One region of the Paenibacillus sp. VTT E-133280 genome, then DNA from elsewhere that is predicted to be linked to it. Evidence: riboswitches for the same ligand, from Rfam matches in the RefSeq annotation. Region 1 holds a riboswitch; each other region holds the start of a gene.
What was found. A riboswitch is a leader RNA that binds a small molecule or an ion and turns the genes downstream of it on or off. The one in region 1 is predicted to bind cobalamin.

Region 1 (2,276 bases):
ACATAGGATTGGATCTTACTCTTTGGTGCTGGCTTAGCTTGTTGCTCGTCCTTAGTGGCAGCGGCGGCAATGGATGAGAACAAAGAAAGCAGAAGAGCGGTGACAAGGGTCAATGATAAGAAGTGTTTCTGGATTCGAGTAGTCATTGAATTCTCCTTTGTAAGATCATTTTTGAGGATGCTTAAACCGGACCTTCCTTAGTACTTTGGTGCTTAGATGATCATATACACCTCCATTAATTTGTTGTAAACGCTTACCAAATACCCTAACATAGAATAATTTCAACGAGTACCTTACTAATTTGTGGTAAATTCATATATGAATTAGTGATTTGCAGTGATTCCAAAGTTATGGAGGGCAATCCAGTGAGCAGATTTCATTACATAGGCTCGGCTACAGAGCTTCCGTTAGGAGAAAGAGGCAGTGTACTGTCAGCAAAGACATATAATGAAGTGAAAAATTCCCCAGAGTATAAGAATCAAAGAGAGGCTTTACGCCTGCAAGGCATAATTCCTTTGGATGACATCGCAGATCTGTCTCATTTAAGAGATGAGGACTGTCTTGTATACGACTCGGAAGAAGATGCAGCGGGTATTTTTATAGAGGAACTTGGGTATTGGAACGATGAGATTCGCAAGCATTTTCGGAGTCCATATGTATACCGGATTTCACCGAATTGGGGCGGCTTCTCTGTATCCCCTAAGCTAAAAGATACGCTACCAGGATCGTATGATGCCTCACTCAAGTGTTGTCGGGAGTTATTTAGGCTTATGACAGATTATGGGGTATCTGGTGCCGAGTTTGAGCTTTATACTTGTTGGGCTGAGGAAGAAGGGCTCCTACGAAATAAAAAGTATGATCGATTCTTTGATTTGGCCTCTTTGTCACTGGAGGAGGGCTTTGAGCTGAGAGAAAAAGAGTATATTGTGGTTAAAATGATTTGATATTCAATAGGATTATCGCTAACTACTCGTTATACAAAAAACAAATATTGCATGACAAAAGCATCTATATTAGATATGATGGAGCATGAAAAATTAATATTAGCAATAGGTGCCAATTATGAATGTTTCGGAAATGCAATCATAGATTGGTTAAATGGAAAGCGGGTGTGAGTCCCGCGCGGTCCCGCCGCTGTGAAAGAGGAGTCCTTGCAAGGTACCACTGGGAAACTGGGAAGGTAGCAAGGGTGATGATACTTGAGCCAGAATATCTGCCTGTTTCTGATACACCATTAAACTCTACGAGCGATAGAGGGGTGTTTGATATAGTATATGCCTGCTATTATTGCGGTTCACTATCTTAAACCTCTTGACGTTATGTTGAGTGGTTTTTTTGTAGTGCTAAAAATATAAGAAAGTATAAGTTTAGCACCTATACTCTATGTCTTATATTTCTCGCTAAACGCATAACGTCCTTATAAGGACGCCGAGGGCGTTATGCTTGGAAAGTTTATTCTGTTTTTTTATTATAGGAAGAGAAGGGAAGGGTTATGGAAACATGAAGAAAAATAAGTTTTTAGCTTGGTTACTCATTGTAGCTGTATTTATCACGACGTTCTCTACAAGCGTAATCCCGGCTCATGCGAATGAAGTAATTGCCGATAGTGCAGTTGTAACAACAGAGGTTAATCAAGCTCTAGTAGAGCAGATTAATGCGTTAGTACAAGAGCCAGATACAGAGAAGCCTACGATATTAATAGAAGGTATACAAGATAAACAAGAAGTATCCAGTAAAGATTTAAGCTTCAAAGTTGTGGTTACAGACAATGTCTATAAAGACATTATCCCAGTAGTAAAGCTGAACCAAGTCGTTCTGTCAGCTACTAATGGTGAGTACAGAGCCTCTCTTAACCCAGGTAGTAACGTAATCGCAGTAACGGCTGTAGATGGCGCTGGGAACAAAGCAGATAATGTAACCTATCAGGTTACTTATAAAATTACTGCCAAAGAACAGTTAGATAAAAGCTTGGCTTACATCGTTAACACTGTAAAGAATCCGTCATTTGGAACAGGTAGCGGAGAATGGTCGATTCTTTCTCTAGCACGTGCGAACTATAAAGTACCAAGTGGTTATTATGATCTCTATTACAACAATGTAGCTACGAAAATAACATCGATTATCAAAGAGGATGGAAAACTCGACGCCAATAAAAGCACAGAGAATTCCAGAGCAATTCTAGGACTGACCTCTATCGGAAAAGATATCACGAATGTTGCAGGTCATGATCTAAGAAATGCACTCGCTGATTATCAATATATTCAGAAGCAAGGGAA
Region 2 (2,276 bases), on a different contig from region 1:
GCAAACTGCAAGAAGGCTGTAGAATAAGACGATCAAGCGGTACATGTACACTCAGCTTCTCGATTAGCTGCAGCTTAGCATCCAGATCCGAGCGCCAGATGTTGCGTCCGTCAATAATACCCGCTCCCAGCCACTTATCCTCAGGCCAGCCAAGACGTTCAATCGATGCCAGGTTCGTCCCGCCATCATGGACAAAATCAAGACCTAAACCTTGTACCGGAAGTTTGAACAATGCCTCCAGCGGTTCAGCAGCTTCAAAGTAAGTCTGCAGAATAATATTTAAACCAGGCACGGATTCAGCAATTTCTGTGTAAATCGAGTGAAGTAAGGATAATTCTGACTCATTTATTCCTGTAACAATTGCTGGTTCATCCATCTGTACCCAGCATACTCCTTCTTGCTTCAGTTCCTGCAACAGCTGAATGTAAACCGGAAGAAACCGAGCAGCAATCTTCGCAATATCCGCAGATGCAAAACCTTTTGACAACTTAAGGAATGTATAAAGGCCTAAAACTACAGGTTTACCCTCAATTCCCCCTTGGGACTTGGCAAAACGATAAGCTTCCAGTGGTTTGTTCTCGGTCAGACGCGGCGTTTGTGCACCAATCTCTGGAACGATGTAATGATAGTTCGTATTGAACCATTTAGTCATCTCACAAGCGGTAGCCTCAGCATTTCCTCTAGCCATCGCAAAATAAAGATCAAGTCCAATGTCGCCACCGTCATACGCATAACGTGGAGGTACGATCCCGAACATAACAGCTGTATCCAGCACATGATCGTAGAATGTAAAATCATTTACCGGAATGAAATCAATTCCTGCCTCCTGCTGAGTCTTCAAATGCTGAAGCTGAATGCCTGTCATTTCAGTACGGAATTCTTCCTCATTTATTTTCCCCGCCCAGAAGGCTTCCAACGTTTTCTTCCACTCGCGGTTTTTTCCGATTCTTGGATAGCCAAGATTACTTACTTTTACTTTGTTCGTCACTTTGCAGCTCCCCTTCTCCATTTTCTTATTTTGGACTTGATATCACTTGCATTCCTATAAGCATAAACGCCTTCGGCGTCCTTGTAAGGACGGTAAGCATTTTAGCGAGAAATATAAGACATAAAGCATAGGTGCAAAACTTATACTTTCTTATATTTTAAAAAAGAGCGCCCTTCCCTAAAAAAAGTCAAAGGGAAAGACGCCCATAATATACCTATGGTTAACGTCTAACACCTTCCTATCCTCCGTAGGTGAAGCAGTGCTGTTGAAACAGGCAGGTCTCCTGGCTAGCGGTGTCAGCATCCTTAGCAGTCTTCCCAGCAGTAGTAAATTGCCAGTGACATATGTTGCTATGGACTCTTCCGTTACAGTGGCGGGACCGCATCGGCTTCGAACCGAACTTCCCTTTTAAGCCTACCGAATTACTAATTCCGGCAAGCACCTGTCTCCGTTATTTTCAAGCTAAAACGCCATTGGCGTCCTTTTAAGGACGGTAAGACGTTTATGCGAGAATAATAAGAATAAAGTGAAACTTTTACTTTATCCTTATCATCAATAAAGTGAGTGTCTTAATCTGATGTCATCATACGTGAAAGCCCCCGTCATCTGCAATAGATGACGGGGGCTTTGGTTATATCGATTCCTTATAACGGATTTAGAAAAACACGAAATATACTACTGCAGCAAGTACTATGCGATATATAGCAAATGGTAAAAGCTTAATCCGGTTGATCAATTTCAAGAAGAAACGCATCGATAATAACGCAAACACAAAGGCACTGATAAAGCCTGCAATGAAGAACGGCAGGGCATCGATGGTGAAATATTGCCAGTTCTTCATCAGTGAGAGTAAACTGGCGCCTGCCATGATTGGAACAGCCATAATAAACGTGAAATCAGCAGCAGCACGATGACTCATACCCAGAAGAACACCACCAGAAATCGTCGACCCGGAACGTGAAAATCCCGGCCACAAGGAGAAGCACTGGACCAGACCAACACCTAGCGCCTGCTTATATGTAATCTGATCGACACTCTCCGTTTGAATCTTCTTAGGTCCGAATAGATCCGCAATAATCATTAATACAGCACCGACTACTAGACCGATTAACACGGTAGATGTAGAGAATAAATGTTCGTCAATATAATCATTAAACAGAACCCCCAGCACGCCTGCTGGCACTAAGCCTACAAGCACCTGTGTAAGCTTAAGGTGGCCGCCTTTTTCAAGCTGTGGTTGTTGCTCGGTTACAGGATCCAACTGCTTGCGGCTGAAGCGCTTTAAGCC
Region 3 (2,276 bases), on a different contig from region 1:
ACCCATGGATGTAAGCTCATAAGTAATCCCTTCTACCGTCTTCAGCACTCGCTGCATATCCGCAACATAGCTGCTAAGGCTCGTACTACCTGTTCCAATCGGAATAACGGTTACTTCAGCAATAGGCATGGGAATACCTCCTCGGAATTTTAAAGTATGTGTCTCCTTCTATTGTAACAACTCCACCGCTCTCCCACAAATGATCTCAGCTTTATTATGCCCCTTCTTCTTTCCCCCAAAAATTCTCCGAAATATGACTTTCGCCACGGGTATTTTTTCTTACGTGAATTCTAGGGTCATCTGCACTACATTTATGGACTCTTTGTGGCATCTTTTCGGACAATTTATGAATCATTTTTCATATGCCTGTGGATCAATTGTGGATTACTTATGGACAGCCTGTGGATCATTTGTGGAGTACTTTTGAAGAACCCGCTCCCCGCGCGGGTTTTCTAAAAAACTGTTTACAAACACAACATCTTGGGTTATTTTTATCTAACGACAACAAAATATAGTGGAGACAGGCGCTTTGATCCTTAATCGGAATTAGAGCTTAATAGGGAAGTACGGTGAAAATCCGCTGCGGTCCCGCCACTGTAACCGGATGCCCTTTACAAGCTTTTAGAAGCTAAAGATGGGCAGATCTCCTGGCAGAAGCCACTGAGGGTAAGAACCCCCTTGGGAAGGCGCTGAGAGGTCCTACGGAAGCCAGGAGACCTGCCTGTTTCGACGACACCAACTATGAGTGCCTGCGAGGAACAGGAGTGGTGTCCGCATGCGGTCATCTTCTTAGAGACCACTACAAATATCTGTGTGGATATTTACATAACGCATCGGGCATTTTCAGCCATCCTCGCTAGGGGATGCTTTTTTTATGAGATCACAATGAATATACGGCCGCTTATGCGGCCCCACTTCTTAATGATAGGACGATAGACTGAGAGGAGAGCTATACAATGACGTTGTTGGAGAGACAATTTAACGGTACAACAAATGCACGGGAAGTTCTTTTAGAAGAGCTCATTGATTTAGGACGCGATATTATCGACAGCCGGGATTTGGACTTGCTGCGCGAGAATGCCAATTTGAACGGAGAGAGTTTCTCCGGTAAAATGAGCAAGTTCGGCAGTGAATATTCAAAATGGTACGCCCGTAACTTTACGATGCCGCCGCAGCTGGTGCAAGCCATTGATGACAATGTCGTCTATGTGCATGATCTGGATCAATACGCAATCGGAACGACTAACTGCATTTTTATCCCGTTTGATAAGCTTCTCCGAGAAGGCTTCAACACCGGCAACGGCAGTGTTCGTCCTCCGAACTCCATAATGACAGCTATGTCACTAGTAGCAATCATTTTTCAATCCCAGCAAAATGCTCAATATGGCGGTGTATCCGCCAATAAACTCGACTATGATCTGGCACCTTATGTAACCAAATCCTTCGCTAAGCTGTTCCGCAAGGGTCTGGATTATTTTGATGAGGGACAAGCTAATGAATCTTTGGGCGAGATCACAATGAGCCGGACCGATCTGGCCGAGGTATATCCGAAATCGTTCCGTTATGCACTGAAAGAAACTGAAATCGAAACCCTGCAAGCGGCTGAAAGTATGGTACATAATCTCAATACCATGTCCAGCCGATCCGGCGGGCAAATTCCGTTTACCAGTATCAATTATGGTACTTGTACTTCACCAGAAGGTCAGCTTGTAATCAGTTCCCTGCTAACAGCAACGATGAACGGGCTTGGCAGCGGAGAAACACCTGTATTCCCTATTCAAATCTTCAAATGCAAGCAAGGAATCAACCAACAGCAAGGCGATCCTAACTATGAATTGTTCCTAAAAGCAGCGGAATGTTCTGCACGCAGACTGTATCCGAACTTTGCTAATCTAGACGCTCCGCTCAACTTGCAGTATTATGATCCAAGTGATCCTGATACGGAATTTGCTACAATGGGCTGCCGCACTCGAGTGCTCGGTGACCGTTTTGGGCGTAATCATTGCTCCGGGAAGGGCAACCTTTCCTTTAATACACTGAATCTGGTTCGGCTCGGTCTGGCACACGGCACAGTAACAGGCCGGCGTACCGTCGCAGACGAAGCTGGCTTCTATGAGGATCTAAATCACTATATGGACATTGCGCTGGAAGGACTTCTTCATAGGTTCCGCATCCAAAGCGCGCAAAAAGCTAAAGCATCCGATTTCATGATGCGAGAAGGCGTCTGGGAAGGCGGCGAAACCCTCGCTCCTGAAGACTCTGTAGGTGAACTGCTG

Region 2: another riboswitch for cobalamin. It lies ahead of metE (5-methyltetrahydropteroyltriglutamate--homocysteine S-methyltransferase); the one in region 1 lies ahead of CA600_RS09850 (S-layer homology domain-containing protein).
Region 3: another riboswitch for cobalamin. It lies ahead of CA600_RS28380 (anaerobic ribonucleoside triphosphate reductase); the one in region 1 lies ahead of CA600_RS09850 (S-layer homology domain-containing protein).

What each region holds. Positions count from the first base shown of each region.
Region 1 covers NZ_NFUX01000016.1:71,857-74,132, forward strand. The annotation lists gene CA600_RS09840 (cellulase family glycosylhydrolase) at 1-146, opposite strand, end outside; gene CA600_RS09845 (hypothetical protein) at 366-944, shown strand; cobalamin riboswitch at 1,035-1,235, shown strand; gene CA600_RS09850 (S-layer homology domain-containing protein) at 1,501-2,276, shown strand, end outside.
Region 2 covers NZ_NFUX01000115.1:4,190-6,465, forward strand. The annotation lists gene metE (5-methyltetrahydropteroyltriglutamate--homocysteine S-methyltransferase) at 1-988, opposite strand, end outside; cobalamin riboswitch at 1,245-1,449, opposite strand; gene CA600_RS29315 (undecaprenyl-diphosphate phosphatase) at 1,644-2,276, opposite strand, start outside.
Region 3 covers NZ_NFUX01000101.1:4,747-7,022, forward strand. The annotation lists gene CA600_RS28375 (MTH1187 family thiamine-binding protein) at 1-129, opposite strand, end outside; cobalamin riboswitch at 506-739, shown strand; gene CA600_RS28380 (anaerobic ribonucleoside triphosphate reductase) at 957-2,276, shown strand, end outside.